DNA from 2 places in the Kocuria sp. CNJ-770 genome. Region 1 is predicted to be linked to the other one. Evidence: predicted binding sites of a transcription regulator. Region 1 holds the regulator's gene; the other holds the start of a gene.
The links. The regulator LexA, encoded in region 1, represses DNA repair genes until DNA is damaged. The targets are predictions, from matches to a motif close to TCGAACANNTGTTCGA.
Positions count from the first base shown of each region.

Region 2: the regulator LexA is predicted to act here: its motif matches at 2,492-2,507, upstream of BJF77_RS16850 (DUF6504 family protein).

Region 1 covers NZ_MKJW01000022.1:30,216-39,430, forward strand. Annotated here, with positions in the region: partial or broken gene hflX (GTPase HflX) at 1-650, shown strand, start outside; gene BJF77_RS01100 (ATP-dependent DNA helicase) at 655-2,736, shown strand; gene lexA (transcriptional repressor LexA) at 2,840-3,613, opposite strand; gene BJF77_RS01110 (LysM peptidoglycan-binding domain-containing protein) at 3,958-4,377, shown strand; partial or broken gene BJF77_RS22440 (QacE family quaternary ammonium compound efflux SMR transporter) at 4,702-4,770, shown strand; gene BJF77_RS01120 (multidrug efflux SMR transporter) at 4,901-5,221, shown strand; gene BJF77_RS01125 (histidinol-phosphate transaminase) at 5,283-6,386, shown strand; gene hisB (imidazoleglycerol-phosphate dehydratase HisB) at 6,529-7,158, shown strand; gene hisH (imidazole glycerol phosphate synthase subunit HisH) at 7,176-7,940, shown strand; gene BJF77_RS20765 (hypothetical protein) at 7,937-8,098, shown strand; gene priA (bifunctional 1-(5-phosphoribosyl)-5-((5-phosphoribosylamino)methylideneamino)imidazole-4-carboxamide isomerase/phosphoribosylanthranilate isomerase PriA) at 8,211-8,963, shown strand; gene BJF77_RS01145 (SseB family protein) at 8,960-9,215, shown strand, end outside.
Region 2 covers NZ_MKJW01000140.1:1,134-10,348, forward strand. Annotated here, with positions in the region: gene BJF77_RS16830 (lipoate--protein ligase family protein) at 1-393, shown strand, start outside; gene BJF77_RS16835 (SOS response-associated peptidase) at 432-1,268, shown strand; gene BJF77_RS16840 (pyridoxamine 5'-phosphate oxidase family protein) at 1,292-1,684, shown strand; gene BJF77_RS16845 (GNAT family N-acetyltransferase) at 1,703-2,218, opposite strand; gene BJF77_RS16850 (DUF6504 family protein) at 2,570-2,893, shown strand; gene BJF77_RS16855 (fumarylacetoacetate hydrolase family protein) at 3,173-3,841, shown strand; gene BJF77_RS16860 (TIGR03885 family FMN-dependent LLM class oxidoreductase) at 3,921-4,889, shown strand; partial or broken gene BJF77_RS16865 (DNA polymerase III subunit alpha) at 4,944-8,436, shown strand; gene BJF77_RS16870 (DUF2382 domain-containing protein) at 8,523-9,215, shown strand, end outside.

The sequences.
Region 1 (9,215 bases):
CTGCTCAACCGGCTCACCGACGCGGGGTGCTCGTGGAGAACGCGCTGTTCGCGACCCTGGACCCCACGGTCCGCCGGGCGCAGACCCCCGACGGGATCGGCTACACGCTCTCGGACACGGTCGGCTTCGTGCGGTCCCTGCCGACCCAGCTCGTGGAGGCCTTCCGCTCCACGCTGGAGGAGGTCGCCGACGCAGACCTCATCCTGCACGTGGTGGACGCCTCCCACCCGGACCCGGAGGGCCAGATCCGGGCCGTGCGCCAGGTGTTCACGGACATCGACGCGCAGAACATCCCCGAGATCATCGTGCTCAACAAGGTCGACGCCGCGGACCCCTTCGTGGTCGAGCGGATCCGGCAGCGCGAGCGCAACGTCGTGGTCGTCTCCGCCCGCACCGGGGAGGGCCTCGACGCGCTGCGGGAGCGGATCAGCGAGTCCATCCCGCGCCCCGAGACGGTGCTGGACCTGCTGGTCCCGTACCAGCGCGGCGACGTCGTCAGCCGGCTGCACGACTGGGACGCGGAGATCCTGCGCACCGAGCACCTGCCCGAGGGCACGCACCTGCTGGTGAAGGTCCGCGAGGACCTGGCGGCCGAGCTCGCGGAGTTCGCCCCGGAGGACGCGCCCGGCTTCGGCGCCGAGAGCGCCTGAGCCGGTGCCCGCAGCATTCGTCGACGAGTCCGGGCAGGACGTCTCCGGCACACGGCCGGAGACCCTGCCCGGGGCGCAGGACGCCCTGGGCCTGCTCGACACCGCCGTCACGGCGATGGGCGGGCAGGTCCGGGACGGGCAGCGGCTGATGACCGGCAAGGTCGCGGAGGCCCTCGACCGCGGCCGGCACCTGCTGGTCCAGGCCGGCACCGGCACCGGCAAGTCCCTCGCCTACCTGGCCCCGCTCGTGGCCCACGCCCAGCACGCGGACAAGCCGGTGGTCGTGGCCACCGCGACCCTCGCCCTGCAGTCTCAGATCGTGGGCCGGGACGTCCCCCGCCTGCTGGCCGCCCTGGAGGGAGAGCTCGAGCACGAGGTCGACGTCGCCCTGCTCAAGGGCCGCAGCAACTACGCGTGCCTGCACAAGCTCGAGGGCGGCTACCCGTCCGAGGACGACCCCGGCGCGCTCTTCGCCCTGCCCGACGCCGCCCCGCACCCCGGCGCCGCGCAGCCGGAGACCACCGAGCAGCCCGGCCGGCTGGGCCAGGAGGTCCAGCGCCTGCGGGAATGGGCGCGCGCCACCGACACCGGTGACCGCGACGAGCTGCTCCCGGGCGTGAGCGACAAGGCGTGGCGCCAGGTCTCCGTGACCGCCAAGGAGTGCCTGGGCCGCAGCTGCCCCCTGGTCGAGCAGTGCTTCGCCGAGCTCGCCAAGCAGCGGGCCGGGGAGGCGGACATCGTGATCACCAACCACGCCCTGCTCGCGATCAACGCGTTCGAGGGCATCACGGTCCTGCCCGAGCACGACGTCGTGGTGATCGACGAGGCCCACGAGCTGCAGGACCGGGTCACGGGGGCGGTCACCGGCCAGCTCTCCGCGGCCATGGTGCGCGCGGCGGCGGCCTCCGCGCGCAAGCACACCGCCGCGAACCCCGACTCCCTCACCGCCGGTGCCGCCAACCTGGAGGCCGCGCTGCTGGGCGCGCCCGCCGAACTGCTGCACCGGGGCCTCGACGGCGCCCAGGCGGCGGCCGTGGCCCAGGTCCGGGACGCCGCACGCACGGTCATGAGCGAGTCGAAGGGCGGCTCCGGGGGTGAGAAGGACGGGGACGCCGGACGGCAGATGGCCCGCTCACGGGTCAGCGACGTGCTGGAGCTGGCCGAGCGCATCCTCGCCGCCGCCGACTCCCGCGAGGTGCTCTGGATCTCGCGGCAGGGCGGCTGGGAGCCCGGCCGCGGCTACGTCCCCGCCGAGGACACCGACCCGGCCACCCTGCACGTGGCGCCGCTGTCGGTGGCCGGGACCCTGCGGGAGGGCCTCTTCGACGGCCGCACCGTGGTGCTGACCTCGGCCACCCTCTCCGTCGGCTCCTCCTTCGACGCCGCCGCCGGGGCCCTCGGGCTCCGCGGCGAGGGCGCCCCGCGCTGGGAGGGCGTGGACGTGGGCAGCCCCTTCGACTACCCGCGGCAGGGGATCCTTTACCTCGCCAAGCACCTGGAGAAGCCGGGCCGGCGCCTGACCGAGGCCCAGCTGGAGGAGATGCTCGCCCTGCTCGAGGCCTCGCGCGGCGGGGCACTGGGCCTGTTCTCCTCCCGCCGGGCGGCGGAGGAGGCCGCGGAGGCCCTGCGCGGGCGCACCGACCTGCCGATCCTCTGCCAGGGGGAGTCCTCGCTGGCCGGGCTCGTCCAGGAGTTCACGGACGACCCCGCCACGAGCCTGTTCGGGACGATGAGCCTGTGGCAGGGCGTCGACGTGCCGGGGGCCTCGTGCCGGCTGGTGATGATCGACCGGATCCCCTTCCCGCGTCCGGACGACCCGCTGTCCACGGCCCGCAGCCGGGCCGCCGAGCGGGCGGGGAGCAACGGGTTCATGTCCGTCTCCGCGACGCACGCGGCCGTGCGGCTGGCCCAGGGCGCCGGCCGGCTCATCCGGGCCGGTGGGGACCGAGGTGTCGTGGCGATCCTGGACTCCCGCATCGCCACGGCCCGCTACGGGGGGTTCCTGCGCGGGTCGCTGCCGCCGCTGTGGACCACCACGGACCGCTCGGTGGTGCTCGGGGCCCTGGCGCGCCTGGCGACGGCCTGACCCGGTCAGGACGCGGCACGGGGCCCGGCCGAGCGGCCGGGCCCCGTGCCGCTGCGGGCGCCGGACAGCGGGTTGTCGGACAGCGCGTGCCGGACAGCGGCTCTCAGAGGCTGCGCAGCACCGAGACGACCTTGCCCATCACCGTGGCGTGGTCCCCGAGGATGGGCTCGTAGCGGGTGTTCTGCGGCAGCAGCCAGGTGTGCCCGTCGCGCTGGCGGAAGGTCTTCACCGTGGCCTCGTCGTCGAGCAGGGCGGCCACGATGTCCCCGTTGTCGGCGGCGCTCTGCCGGCGGACCACGACCCAGTCGCCGTCGCAGATGGCGGCGTCGATCATGGAGTCGCCCTTGACCCGCAGCATGAACAGCTCGCCGTGGCCCACCAGCTGGCGGGGCAGCGCCAGCACGTCCTCCACGTCCTGCTCGGCGGTGATGGGCCCGCCGGCGGCGATGTGGCCCACCAGGGGCACCATCGTCACGTCCGCGGAGGTGGACAGCTCCGCCATGCCGCCCGGTGCACCGGCACGGGGGCCGCGGGGCGCGTCCGCCGGCTCGTGCGGGGCCTCCGGGGTCGCCGGGGCGGCCGCGTCGCGCAGCTGCAGGGGCGTGAGGACCTCCATCGCCCGGGGGCGCTTCGGATCCCGGCGCAGGTAGCCCAGCTTCTCGAGCTGGGAGAGCTGGTGGGTGACGCTGGAGAGGGAGGCCAGGCCCACGAGGTCGCCGATCTCGCGCATCGAGGGCGGATATCCGTGCTCGGCGATGGAGCGCTGGATGGCCTCGAGGATGGTGCGCTGGCGCACGCTGAGACCCCGGCCGCGGGCGCGGCCGCCGGTGCGCCCGGCCCGGGCGCGGGACTCCTCGGGGGTGGGGGGCTGAGCCATGGGAGCGTCGTCCTTTCGCGTCCGGCTGGTGGTGCCTCCGGTGCGCGCCGGCCCCGTTCCGATGTCGGACCCGGGTGCTTCGATGGGTCTCAGCCAGCAGGGAGCCGGGGGAAGTCGGAACGCGTGCCGGCCCGAGGCCCGAACGTGCTCCCAGCCTAGGCGACACGCCGTGTGTCTTCAAACATATGTACGACCCGGTGTCGACAGCCTTCGCAGACGCGTGCTAGACATGGGTCATCGGTATTCGAAAGTATGTTCGATCGCATGCAGGCCCGGACGGGCCGCCGGTCGGACCGGTGTTCGAGATCGCCCGCCCCGTGCGGGAACGTCAAGGAGTTCATGTCATGAGTGCCAGTGCCACCCTCAGCGCCGTCGTCGCGCGCCGCCCCCGGCCCCTCGGCGGCCCGGCCCGCGCGGCCCGCCGGGCCCGCCCGTCGGCAGGGACCTCCCGCGCTCCGCTGGTCCTGACCCGGCGGGGTCGCCTGGTGCTGCTGGGCCTGCCCGTGCTGGCCGGCTCCGCGGCACTGGTCGTGCTCGCCGTGATCTTCCTCGTCCCGTCCACGGCCACGGCCACCAGCGAGCCCGTCACGGGGGCCGGGACGGAGCAGGCCACGGTGCACCCCGGGCAGAGCCTGTGGGACCTGGCCGTGCAGGCCGACCCGGAGCGGGACCCGCGGGACGTCATGGACGAGATCGTGGAGCTCAACGACCTCGACAGCTCTCTCCTCCACGCGGGCCAGCTCCTGGAGGTCCCCGCCGCCTGACGGGCCGTCCGTCCCGGCCGGCCGAACGCCGGACCTGCCGCCGGGCACTCCGTCCCGGCGCCGTGCTCCGCGTCGGTAGGGTCGGGGCATGAGCCCTGGAGCCCGCCGTCCGCGTCCCGACCACGGCAGCCCGCCGTCCATCGTGTCCGCCCGTGGTGCCCCGCGGCCTCCCCGGAGCCGGAGGGACACCGTCTGGCCGCTGCTGGGCGCCGCGATCTGCAGCGAGGTGGCCGCCTCGCTGGCCCTGAAGGCCGCCCTGGAACACCCGGCTGGTACCTGCTCGTCGTCTCCGGCTACAGCGCCGCGTTCGTGTTCCTCGCGGCGGTGCTGCGCCGCGGGCTGCCCGTCGGCGTGGCCTACGGGATCTGGGCGGCCACGGGCGTGACGCTCACCGCCCTCCTGGCGGCCCTGGTCTTCGGGGAGGTCCTGAGCCCGCTGGTGCTCGCCGGCATCGCCTGGTGGTCGCCGGGGTGCTCTGCGTGGAGGTCGGCGCCCACCGGGCAGCCGGGGACGGCGGCGCCTGATGGCCTGGCTGTACCTGACCGGGGCGATCCTCACCGAGGTCGCCGCCACCCTGTCCCTGCGGGTCGCGGCGCAGGGCCGCCGGCGCTGGTACGCCGCCGTGCTGGCCGGCTACCTGCTCGCGTTCACGCTGCTCGCCCTCGCCCTCCGCCAGGGTCTGGGGCTGGGCGTGGCCTACGGCATCTGGGCCGCGGCGGGCGTGGCGCTCACCGCGGTCGCGGGCCGGCTGCTCTTCGGCGAGCCGCTGAGCCGGCTCATGGTGCTGGGCATCGCGCTCATCATGGGCGGCGTGCTGCTGATCGAGCTCGGCGCCGCCCACTGACCCCTCCACCCCGCTCGAGCCCTCCGCGGGCGGGCGCCGCGGGCAGGTCTAAACTGTTCGGGTGACGCAGAACCTGGACCGACTCAACGCCCTCCCGCTGCGCGACGACCTGCGCGGCAAGGCCCCCTACGGCGCCCCGCAGCTGGACGTCGCCGTGGCGCTCAACACCAACGAGAACACCCACCCGGTCCCGGCGGACGTGCACGCCGCGATCGTGGAGGAGGTCACCGCGGCGGCCCGGACCCTCAACCGGTACCCGGACCGGGAGTTCACGGCCCTGCGCGAGGAGCTCGCCGGATACCTGGGCCACGGGCTGGAGGCCGAGAACCTCTGGGCGGCCAACGGCTCCAACGAGATCCTGCAGCAGGTCCTGCAGGCCTTCGGCGGCCCCGGGCGCTCCCTGCTCACCTTCGTCCCGACCTACTCCATGTACCCCCTGCTGGCCGCGGGCACGCACACCGGTTTCGTGGCGGGGGAACGGTCCGCGGACTTCGGGCTCACCGCGGAGTCGGCGGCCGAGCAGGTCCGCCGGCACCGCCCCGACGTCGTCTTCCTCTGCTCGCCCAACAACCCGACGGGCACGGCCCTGGACGAGGACGTCGTCACGGCCGTGTACGAGGCCGGTGAGCCCAACCGGGCCGTCGTGGTCGTGGACGAGGCCTACGCGGAGTTCTCCCACCGGGGCACGGGCACCGCGCTGTCCCTGCTGGCGGGCCGGCCCCGCCTGATCGTCAGCCGCACCATGAGCAAGGCCTTCGCGCTCGCCGGTGCCCGGCTGGGCTACTTCGCCGCGGCTCCCGAGGTCGCCGACGCGATCCGGCTCGTGCGCCTGCCCTACCACCTCTCGGCCGTCACCCAGGCGACCGCCCTGGCCGCCCTGCGCCACTCGGCGGCGCTGCTGGCCAACGTCGAGGACATCAAGCGCCAGCGGGACCGCATCGTCGAGGAGCTGCGTCGGCTCGGGCTCGCACCGGCGGCGTCGGACTCCAACTTCGTGTTCTTCGGCGGGATGCCGGACTCCCGGGCCATGTGGCAGGCGCTGCTCGAGGACGGGGTGCTGGTGCGCGACGTCGGGATCCCCGGCCACCTGCGGGTCACCGCCGGCACGGAGGAGGAGACCACCGCCTTCCTGACCAGCATGGAGCGGATCGTCTCCGCCGGCTGAGGCCCCGCGAGCCGGGGCCCTCCGTCCCGGATAGCATGGAGGCAGACAACCACCGGGCCCGACGCGCCGCCCGCCCGGGGCGGCCCGGGCCACCCCGCGGCCCGTCGACGGCCGCGCCGCGCCCGCGAGGAGTTCCACCCGCATGACCGACCAGAGCCCCACCGGCACCCGTGCCCCCCGCCGCGCCTCCCTGGAGCGGCGCACGAGCGAGTCCTCCGTGTCCGTCGAGATCGACCTCGACGGCACGGGCGCGAACGACATCGACACCTCGGTGCCGTTCTACGACCACATGCTCACCGCCCTGTCGAAGCACTCCCTCATCGACATGCGGATCCGGGCCACCGGCGACACCCACATCGACGTCCACCACACGGTCGAGGACACGGCCATCGTCCTCGGGGACGCCCTGCGGCAGGCCCTGGGAGACAAGGCCGGCATCCGCCGCTTCGGCGAGGCCACCGTCCCGCTGGACGAGGCCCTGGCCAACGCCGTGGTGGACATCTCCGGCCGCCCCTACGCGGTGCACACCGGGGAGCCCGAGGGCCAGCAGTACCACCTCATCGGCGGGCACTTCACCGGCTCGATGGTCCAGCACGTCTTCGAGTCCCTCGCCCACCACGCCGGGATCTGCCTGCACATCACGCTGCTGGCCGGCCGGGACCCGCACCACATCGCCGAGGCCCAGTTCAAGGCCCTCGCGCGCGCCCTGCGCCAGGCCGTGGAGCCCGACCCCCGGGTCAGCGGCGTCCCGTCGACCAAGGGCGCCCTGTGAGCGCGGAAGGAGATCGCATGCCGGAGGAGTCCACCCGGCCGGAGCGCCCCGCCCGGCCCACCGTCACGGTCCTCGACTACGGCGCGGGCAACGTCCGCTCGGCCGTGCGCGCCCTCGAGGCCGCCGGGGCCGACGTGGTGCTCAGCGCCGACCCCGAGGCCGTCCTGGACGCGGACGGGCTCGTGGTGCCCGGCGTCGGCGCGTTCGCCGCGGTCATGGACGGTCTGCGCTCCGTCGACGGCCTGCGCCTGATCGGCCGCCGCCTCGCCGGCGGGCGCCCCGTGCTGGGCATCTGCGTGGGCCTGCAGGTCCTCTTCGAGTCCGGCGTCGAGCACGGTCAGGAGACCGAGGGCATGTGCGAGTGGCCCGGCGTCGTCGAGCGGCTGAAGGCCGACGTGGTCCCGCACATGGGCTGGAACACCGTCGACCCGCCCGAGGACTCGGTGCTGTTCCGGGGCATCGAGGACGAGCGCTTCTACTTCGTGCACTCCTACGGGGTGCAGGAGTGGGACTTCCCGCAGAACATCCTGAAGATGAAGCCGCCGCAGGTCACCTGGTCCGAGCACGGGGGACGGTTCATCGCCGCCGTGGAGAACGGGGCGCTGTGCGCCACGCAGTTCCACCCGGAGAAGTCCTCCGAGGCCGGCATCCAGCTGCTGCGCAACTGGCTGGGCACCCTCCCGCGGACCGGGCGGCTGGACCACCTCAAGGCCGGTGACCCCCTGGGCGGGGACACCCTGGCCGGGCGCCCGACCCTCCAGCAGGAGGACGACGCCGCGTGAGCGCCGCCGTCGTCGTGATGGTCCTCGGCGCCTTCATCGCCGGCGGCGCCATCTCGTTCCACCGGCAGAAGATGCCGGCCTGGACGGTGGTGGTCCTGGCCCTGGTCGCCGCCGGGCTCATCGGCTACGGCTGGTACTCCTGGTTCCAGGCCCGCTGAGCCCGCCCGTCCCGCACGTCCCCGACCCGGAGCGGCTCCCCGAGCGGCTCCACCACCCGAGCAGCCCCGGCCGGCCCCGCGCCGTCCGGGAGCCCGAGAAGGAAGAGATCCCATGCCCCTGAGCGAGACCCCCCGCCTGCAGCTGCTGCCCGCCGTCGACGTCGCCGACGGCCAGGCCGTGCGCCTGGTCCAGGGCGAGGCCGGCTCCGAGACCGGCTACGGCGACCCCCTGGAGGCCGCGCTCGCCTGGCAGGAGGCCGGCGCGGAGTGGATCCACCTCGTGGACCTCGACGCCGCCTTCGGCCGCGGGGACAACATCGAGGTGCTGCGCCGCGTCGCGGCCGAGCTCGAGCTGAAGATCGAGATGTCCGGCGGCATCCGGGACGACGCCTCGCTGGAGCGGGCCCTGTCCCTGGACCCGGCCCGGATCAACCTCGGCACCGCCGCCCTCGAGAACCCCGAGTGGACCCGGAAGGTGATCGCCCAGCACGGCGAGGTCATCGCGGTGGGCCTCGACGTGCGCGGCACCACGCTCGCCGCGCGCGGCTGGACCGAGGAGGGCGGTGACCTCTGGGAGGTCCTGGACCGCCTCGAGGAGGACGGCTGCGCCCGGTACGTGGTCACCGACGTCACCAAGGACGGCACCCTGAAAGGGCCCAACCTCGAGCTGCTGAAGGAGGTCGCCACCCGCACGGACAAGCCGGTGGTCGCCTCCGGCGGCATCTCCTCCCTCGACGACCTCGCGGCCCTGCGCACGCTCGTGCCCTCCGGCGTGGAGGGCGCCATCGTGGGCAAGGCCCTCTACGCGGGCCGGTTCACGCTCGGGGAGGCCCTCGACGTGGCGGGCCGTCCGGCGGCGCGGTGACCGAGCGCCGGCTCCCCGCCCACATCGAGGCCCAGCTCGCGAGCGCCGGGGGCACGGAGGACACCGGCGGGCAGGCCTGGGCCGGGCGCAACCTGGGGGAGGGCACCAGCCACACCCACCGGTTCCCCGACGACGACGGCGCCGCCGCCGCGGCGGTCTTCGAGGCGCTCGCCGGCCTGCGGGCCGGCACCGTGGACGAGTCGCAGGTGGTCGCCGCCCTGGCCGGCACCCGGGTGTTCGTGCCGGTCGTGG
Region 2 (9,215 bases), on a different contig from region 1:
GACATGCTCGTGGCGGCCCTGGAGGAGCTCGAGGTCGAGGCCGACGTCGGGGAGATCCCCGGCGAGTACTGCGCCGGGGAGCACAGTGTGCACGGGACGCACCCGGCGTCGTCGTCGGCCCCGGGCCGGAAGGTGAAGCTGGCCGGCACCGCCCAGCGGGTGGTCGCGGGCGCCTGGTACTTCAGCACCGTGCTGGTGGTCGAGCAGTCCGAGCCCATCCGCTCGGTGCTCACCGACGTCTACGCCGCCCTGGACCTGGAGTGGGACCCCGCGACCGCGGGGGCCGTGGACGACCTGCGCCCGGGCACCACCGTGGCCGACGTCGAGCGCGGGATCCGCAAGGTGTACGGCATGTACTCCGAGTACCTGGGGTACGGGCCGCTCACCGACTGAGCCCCGGCCGCGGGCCGGGCAGACCGAGGAGGCAGCAGATGTGCGGACGCTACGTCATCGCCCGGGCCGTGGGCGACCTCGTGGCCGAGACCGGGGCCGTCCCGGACGAGAGCCTCGGCGAGGCCGACTCCGAGCAACTGCGGGCCAACTGGAACACCGCCCCGACCACCGACGTGCCGATCGTCCTGGAGCGCCTGGCGGGCGGGGACGGCCGGGACGACGGCGGGGAGCTGGTGCGCGAGCTGCACGTGGCCCGCTGGGGACTGGTCCCGGGCTGGACCAAGGACCCCGCGGTCGGGTCGAAGATGTTCAACGCCCGGTCGGAGACCGTCCTGGAGAAGCCGTCCTTCCGCAAGGCGGTCCGCGCCCGCCGGTGCGCGGTCCCCGCCAACGGCTACTACGAGTGGAAGCGCGAGCCGGGCCCCGGCAAGGGCGGGCGCAAGCAACCCTACTACGTCCACCCGGCCGACCCGGAGGAGACCATCTGGTTCGCCGGGGTCTACGAGTGGTGGCGGGTGCCCGAGGGCGCGGAGCTGCACTCGGCGGCCCTGCAGCCCGGCCGGGACGGCGGGGGCAGCACGTGGCTGCTGTCCTGCTCGATCCTCACCACCGACTCCCCGGAGCCCTCCGCCGAGCACCCCGTGCTGGGCGAGCTGCACGAGCTGCACGACCGGATGCCGATCCCGCTGGCCCCCGAGCACGTCGACGACTGGCTGCGCCCGGGGGAGGACGACGCCCCGCAGCTGGTGGACCTGGTCCGGGCCGAGGCGCACCGGACGGCCGCCCGGTGGGTGCTGGACCCGGTGGACCCGGCCGTCGGCAACGTGCGCAACAACTCCCCGGAGCTCGTCCTCCCGCAGCGGAGCCTGTTCTGAGCGCCGGGGAGGCCCTCCGCCGGATCCGCGACTTCGTGCGGACCCACGGCGGCGGGGTCGTGGCGACCAACAGCGGCACCGGCTGCCCCGAGTCCGCGTGGATCAACCTCACGGCCCACGAGGACGGGCGGCTGGTCTTCGGCACGAACGAGCGCAGCCGCAAGTACGCGAACCTGCGGGCCGACCCCCGGGTCTCCCTCGTGGTGGTCTCGGGGGACGGCCAGGAGTTCCAGCTCGAGGGGCGCGCCGCGGTGCTCGAGGGCCCCGCGGCGCAGGACGCCGGCGAGCTGCTGGAGTCCCGTCACCCGGGAGCCACGGGCAAGGACAGCACCCGGCTCGTGGCCGTGCGCCTGCACTGGGCCCGTTTCGTGGACGTCGCGGCCGACCCCCCGGTCCGGGAGGACCTCACCCTGTGAGCCCGGCCCCGCCACGGCTCAGACGTAGTCCGTCTCGTAGTCCGTCTCGGGGACCCAGCGGTTGAAGTCGAGCGTCAGGTACAGCGCGAGCGCCGCCGCGTTGTCCTCCGCGATGCGCAGGCTCACCTGGTCGTAGCCGTTGTCGTAGAGGGTGCTCATGGCGCAGCGCACCAGCTGCTCGGCCAGGCCCTGCCGGCGGCGGGAGGCCGCCGTGAACAGCTCGAAGATGTAGGGGGTGTCGGGCAGGTCGTCGCCGACGCGCCGGGCCAGGACCAGGGCCGCGGCCACGACGGTCCCGTCGTCGTCCACCACCACCGGCGAGGCCTCGGGCAGGAAGGGCCCGTACTCGCCGTCGAAGACGCCCCGGATCACCGTGCGCGCCTCCTCGAGGCTGGAGACGCCGCCCTGCTCGTAGGAGGAGTAGTAGAGCTGGGCGAGGCTCTCGGCGTCCTCCGGGGTGGCCGGACGCAGGGACACGGCAGGAGTCCTGGTGTTCTCCGCCGTGTGGGCGATCAGCGTGATGGTTCCGGTCATGGAGGCCTCCGTGATGTCGGCGCCGGGTGATCCGGCGTGGGTCGGGCGAGGGGACAGGGGACGACCCGGGGGGTCTCGCGGGGCAAGCCCTCCGTGCTTTCAGCGTATCCATTTCGCTGGTCTTGTCCATGCTTCCCCGGTGGCTCCCCCGGTGCTCCCTCGGTGCTGCCCCGGCGCTCCCCGGGCGCGGAGCAGGGCGGCGGCCAGCCCGTGCGGACGCGGCCGCCGATGGGGAACACGTGTTCCGCCGGGACCATGCCGAGGGTTAGCCTGTCGTACAGGTGTTCTAGCTTCCAGGGGACAGGGCGCGCCGCGCGGCGGGCGCCGGGACCGAGGAGGGGAGGGGCCGTCGTGGGCTTTCTGACGGAGGGCGTCGAGGTGGACTGCGACGCCGGCGGCGTGCCGGTGACCGTGCGCTGGCGCGGACGGGGCTACCGGGTGGCGCAGGACCCCGTGCGCTGGTACGAGCGCCGGGCGTGGTGGGCCGAGGACGCCCGGCTGCCCAAGGACCGCGGGATCGGGGCGGTGGACCAGCAGATGTGGCGGGTCCAGGTCCAGCTCACCGTCCGCTCGGAGCTGCTGACCCTCGAGCTCGTCCACACCCTCGACACCGGTCGCTGGCGGCTGCTGGCGGCCACCAGCGCCTCGGGGGCCCAGGTGGTGCGCTGTGCCTAGGGGCGCCGGCCACCGCGCCCCGGGCGCATAGGATCGGAGGGCAGGGCCCGCCCGCCGCGCGCGGGGGAGCCCGGAGGCGCAGCATCCGCGGCACAGAAAGGCGGCACCCGTGAGACTCGGCACCGTGCGACGGAACGGCACCACCCAGGCCTTCCGCCAGGAGGCGGGGGAGACCGTCTACCTGCCCGTCCCGACGTCGGGGCCCTCCTCGCCGGGGGCGACCTGCGGCCGGCCGGGGAGCCGGGTCCCGCGCCCGCCCCGGAGGAGCTGGCGACGCCCGTGCTGCGCCCCGGCAAGATCCTGTGCGCGGGGCTCAACTACTACGACCACGCGGAGGAGGTGGGCCAGGAGATCCCGGAGCACCCCACGATCTTCGCGAAGTACGCCACCGCGCTCATCGGCCCCACCGACCCCATCGCCATGCCGGAGGAGTCCGAGAAGATCGACTGGGAGGCCGAGCTGACCGCGGTGATCGGCTCGCCCCTGCGCCACGCCACGCCGGAGCAGGCCCGCGCCGCCATCGCCGGGTACACGATCATGAACGACATCTCCGTGCGGGACTGGCAGGGCCGGACCTCCGAGTGGTTCCAGGGCAAGAACTTCGACCGCACCACCCCGGTGGGGCCCGTGGTCGTGACCCCGGACGAGGTCGACCCCGAGGAGGGGCTGGCCGTGCGCTGCAGCGTCGACGGCGTGCTCCACCAGGACTCCCGCACCGACCGGATGATCTTCTCCGCCGTGGCGCTGGTCGAGTACCTCAGCCGGTTCCTGACCCTCGAGCCCGGGGACCTCGTGGCCTGCGGCACCCCCGCCGGAGTGGGCCTGGCCAAGAAGCCCCGCCGGATCTGGCTGCGCGACGGCCAGGAGGTCGTCACCGAGATCGAGGGCATCGGGCAGCTGCGCAACGTCTGCACCCCCGCCGAGGAGCTCCTGGTCCGGACCTCCTGACCCGGGCCTCCCGACCCGGCCCGGCCGACCGGGCCGGCCGACGGCACCCATCCCGACCCGACCCCGACCGGAGGGCCCCATGGCGACCATCGGCTTCCACGCCTCCCACGAGCAGATCCCGCCCGAGCAGCTGCTGCGCGACGTCCGGCACGCCGAGCAGGCCGGCTTCGGCGCCGCCATGTGCTCCGACCACCTGGAGCCGTGGTCCCCGCGCCAGGGACACTCCGGCTTCGCCCTGTCCTGGCTGGGTGCGGCGCTGGCCACCACGGCCCTGCCGTTCGGGTTCGTGCACGCCCCGGGCCGGCGCTACCACCCCGTGGTCACCGCCCAGGCCACGGCCACGCTCGCCCGCATGTTCCCCGGCCGGCTCTGGGCCGCCCTGGGCAGCGGGCAGCGGCTCAACGAGCGCCCGGTCAGCCCCGAGTGGCCAGGAAAGGAGCAGCGCCAGCAGTTCCTCGAGGCGAGCTTCGACGTCGTCCGCCGTCTGCACGCCGGGGAGGAGGTCAGCCGCCGCGCACCGCTGCACGCCGACCGCGCCCGGGTCTGGGACCCCCCGGAGGTCGCGCCGCCGCTGCTGGTGGCCGCCCTCACCCCGGCCACCGTCCGCCGCTTCGCCCCCGTGGCCGACGGGTTCATCACCGTCAACCAGCCCCTCGAGGACCTGCGGCGGATGCTCGGGACCTGGCGCGAGGCCGGCGGCACCGGGCGGGCCGCGCTGCAGGTGCACCTGAGCTGGGCGCCCTCCCCGGAGCAGGCCCGGGCCATCGCCTTCGAGCAGTGGCGCACCAACGTCTTCGACCCCGTCACCATGGCCGAGCTCGCCTCCCCGCAGGACTACCAGCGCAAGGCGGTCCAGCAGGACGTCGGGGACGAGCAGATCGCCGGGGCGGTCAACGTCTCCGCCGACCTCGGCCGGCACGCGCAGTGGCTGCACGAGTACGCCGAGCTCGGCTTCGACGAGATCCACCTGCACCACGTGGGGCAGGAGCAGGCGGCCTTCCTCGACGCCTTCGGGGACGCCGTGCTGCCCCAGTTCGCCGCGGCGTGACCCGCCCCGGCGTTTGCAATTGACTTAAGTTCGAACACATATTCGAATACCGGTGTGAGCTTTCCGCACCTGCACGTCGCCACCGCCTTCAGCGCCCACTACGGGGTGAGCCGGCCCTCCGCCCTCGTCGCCGCGGCCGCCGCGGACGGCGCGGAGGTGCTCGCCTGCACCGACCGGGACGGCCTCTACGGCGCGGTCAAGCACCTGGACGCGTGCCGGGAGCACGGCATCGACCCCGTCCTGGGCGCCGACCTCGCCCTGTACGGCCCCGGACGCGAGCGCGTCCTCGGCCGCGTGCTGGTCCTCGCCGCCGGCGGGACCGCCGGCGCCGGCTACGCCGCCCTGTGCCGGCTCGTCTCCGCCGCCCACGCCGGCGGCGTCCCGGCCGGGTGGACCCGGACCAGATCGCCGCCCACGCCGTCCGCCCCGGCGCACCGGCCCCTGCTGACCGTGCTGCTCGGGCCGGCCTCCGACGTCGGTCAGGCGCTCGCCGCCCGCCGCTACCGCGCCGGCCGCGCCGCCCTGGCCCGCTGGCGGGCCCGGCTGCCGGCGGAGGCGCTCGCCGTGGAGGTGGTCACCCACCTGGCCGCCCCCGGCACCGCGTGCAGCACCTCCCACGCGGCCCGGCTGCTGCGCGCCGCCGCCGAGGCGGGGCTGACCCCCGTGCTGACCAACGCGGTGCGCTACGCCACCCCCGCCGAGGCGGCGACCGCCGACGTCCTCGACGCCGCCCGCGCCCTCACCCCGCTCGAGGCCCTCGGCCGGGCCGGTCCGACCGGCAGCGGGGCCGCCGACCGGAGGGCGCCCCCGGCGGAGCCGCTGCAGCCCAACGGCCAGGGCTGGCTCAAGTCCACCCGGCAGATGCGCTCGCTGGCCGCGGAGATCGCCCGGGCCGCCGACCTCGGGACCGCGGGCGCCACGGCCCTGCTGGCGGGCACCCAGCGGATCGCCGACCGCAGCCGCCTGGACCCGGTGGCCGACTGCGGGTGGGGCCGCCCGGTGGTGCCCGAGGCCTCCGTGCTGGGCCTGCGGCGCCCGGCGCCCGCGGAGCTGCGGGCCCGCTGCGAGGACGGTCTGGCGCGGCGCTACCCGGGCCGCCGGGCGAGCCCGGCGGTGCGGTCCCGGCTGGACCGGGAGCTGGGGGTGATCGGGGAGCTGGGCTTCGCCTCCTACTTCCTCACCGTGGCCGAGGTCTCGGCGATGATCGGGGCGATGGGCGTCCGGCACGCCGCCCGCGGCTCCGGGGTCTCCTCGCTCGTCAACTACCTGCTCGACGTCTCCCAGGTGGACCCCCTGGAGCACGACCTGCTCTTCGAGCGCTTCCTCTCGCCCCACCGCTCGACCCTGCCGGACATCGACATCGACGTCGAGTCCGCCCAGCGCCACCGCGTCTACCGGGAGATCTTCGACCGCTTCGGCGCGGAGCGGGTGAGCCTCATGAGCATGCAGAACGCCTACCGGGCCCGCGGCGCCGTCCGGGACGCGGGGCTGGCGCTCGGGCTGGACCCCGAGACCGTGGACACGGTGGCCAAGCAGCTGTGGCACCTGCCGGCCTCGACCCTGCGCGAGACCCTCGCCCGCCAGCCGGAGCTGCGGGAGTTCGCCGAGCAGGTGTCCCGGGAGAAGCAGCTGGACCTGCTCGTTGACCTCACCGAGCGCCTGGACCGCCTGCCCCGGCACATCTCCATGCACCCGTGCGGGGTGATCCTGGGGGACCGCTCCCTCCTGGACCGCACCCCGGTGCAGACCGGCGGGGCCGGGATGCCGATGAGCCAGTTCGACAAGCACGACATGGACCCCATGGGCATGCTCAAGCTCGACGTCCTCGGCGTGCGGATGCAGTCCGCCCTCGCCCACGCCGTCGAGGAGGTGGCCCGCATCCACCCGGGACGGCCCCGCCTGGACCTGGAGTCCGTCCCCGTCGACGACGAGGCCACGTTCGAGCTCATCCGCTCGACCCACACCCTGGGCTGCTTCCAGATCGAGTCCCCGGGCCAGCGCGAGCTCATCGGCAAGATGGCGCCGACGAGCTTCGGCGACCTCATCGTGGACATCTCCCTCTTCCGTCCCGGCCCCATGCACTCGGACATGGTCCGGCCCTATCTGGAGCACCGCCACGGCTGGTCCCGGCCCGCCTCCGTCCATCCGCGCCTCGACCCGATCCTCGCGGAGACCCACGGGGTGACCGTCTTCCACGAGCAGGTCCTGCGCATCCTCCACGCCTTCACCGGCTGCGGTCTCGCCCGGGCCGACGAGCTGCGCCGCCGGCTCGGCTCCGACCGGCAGCTCGAGGTGGAGACGTACTTCCGGGAGCGGGCCCGGGAGCGGAAGTACCCGCTGGACGTCGTGGACCGGGTGTGGGGGATTCTGGCGGCCTTCGGCTCGTTCGGCTTCTGCAAGGCCCACGGGGCGGCCTTCGCGGTGCCCACCTACCAGTCCGCGTGGCTGAAGGCCCACCACCCGGAGGCCTTCCTGGCCGGGCTCTGGGAGCACGACCCCGGGATGTACCCCAAGCGCCTGCTCGTGGGGGAGGCGCGGCGGATGGGCATCCCGGTCCTGCCGGTGGACGTCAACCGCTCCGACGAGCACTACCGGGTGGAGCGGCTGACGGAGGACCCCGGGCGCCTGGGGGTGCGCCTGGCCCTGACGGGCATCCACGGGGTCTCGCAGGCCGAGGTGCGCCGGATCGTGGCCGGGCAGCCCTACGCCTCCCTCGCGGACCTGCGGCAGCGGGCCCGCCCCGCTCGGCGCACCCTCGAGCGCCTCGCCGCCGTCGGCGCCTTCGACGGCCTGCTGCGCCGCTCCGGGGGGACCGCCTCCCGCGCCGACCTGGTGCACGCCCTGCGCGTCCGGGCGGACAGCGCCGCCCGCCCCGGCGACCCCGGGGAGCCGGGAGGTCCAGGGGCAGCTGGCCCTGGACCTGGGGGACCTGGAGCTGCGGGGCCTGCCCGCGGAGCGGCCCGAGCCCACCGTCGAGGAGAAGGTGCGCACCGAGCTGGACCTGCTCGCCGTCGACGTCTCGGCGCACCTCCTGGACAGCTGGGCGCCCCTGCTGCGGGAGCTGGGGGTCGTGCCCGCAGAGCGGCTGCTGGAGCTACGCAACCGCTCCGAGGTGCTCGTGGCGGGGGTGCGGGTCTCGACCATGACCCCGCCCATGCGCAGCGGCCGGCGGGTGGTCTTCGTCAGTCTCGACGACGGCACGGGCGCGGTGGACTGCGCCTTCTTCCCCGACGCCCAGGAGCGCTCGGGGCAGCACCTGTTCGGCACGCGGCTGCTGCTGGTGCGCGGGCGCATCCGGCGCACCGGCCCCCGCGGGATCAGTCTCAGCGCGGAGCAGGCCTGGGACCTCGCCGACCCGGCGACCCCGGCGGCCGTCCGCGCCCGGTCGCCCATCGGTCCGCGCCCCCGCCCGGTGAGCGGACCGGTGGGCGGACCGGGGCCGGGGCATCATGCGCCGGAGACCGGCGCGGATCCAGCAGTTTCACTCTCGGAGAATCCATTGGCCAGCGGGCTGATAGCCAGTATGGTTACTAATAACAGCGGATGAGCTGCACCCCGCCCCCCGGCGGGGTTCGTCCGCGGCGGGCCCCTTCCGGGCGCCCGTTCTCCAGCTGATGAAGAGAAGGAGTTCTCATGGCTACGTACGACGTCAACGCACTGCTCTCGGCCACCGCCTACGACTCGGACGGCGACAAGATCGGCAAGGTCGAGCAGGTCTTTCTGGACGACAACACCGAGGAGGTCACCTTCGTGACCGTCAACACCGGTCTGTTCGGCACCAAGGAGAGCTTCGTCCCGGTCGAGGGCGCCCGGCAGGACGGCGACCGCCTCGTGCTCCCCTACGCCAAGGGTGTGGTCAAGGACGCCCCGAACGTGGACGCGGACCAGCACCTCTCCCCGGCCGAGGAGGAGGAGATCTACCGCTACTACAAGATGAACTACTCCGGCACCGGCGGCGACCGCGACACCCGGACGGACTACGCCACGACCGACTACACCGGCACCGGCACCACCGGCCGTGACGCCGGCGACACGCTCGACACCGACCGCAACGCCGTGCCCGGCGGGGGCACCGCCGGCTACGCCGAGGTCGACCGCGACGCCACCGACCGCAACAGCACCGCCGGGATCGCCGACGTGGACCGCAGCGTCACCGACCGTGACCTCACGGACCGTGATCGTGACCTGACCGACCGTGATCGTGACCTGACCGACCGTGACGACACCGGTGTGGTCCGCCACGAGGAGCAGCTGCACGTCGGCAAGGAGCAGCAGGAGACCGGCCGCGCCCGCCTGCGCAAGTACGTGGTGACCGAGCACGAGACC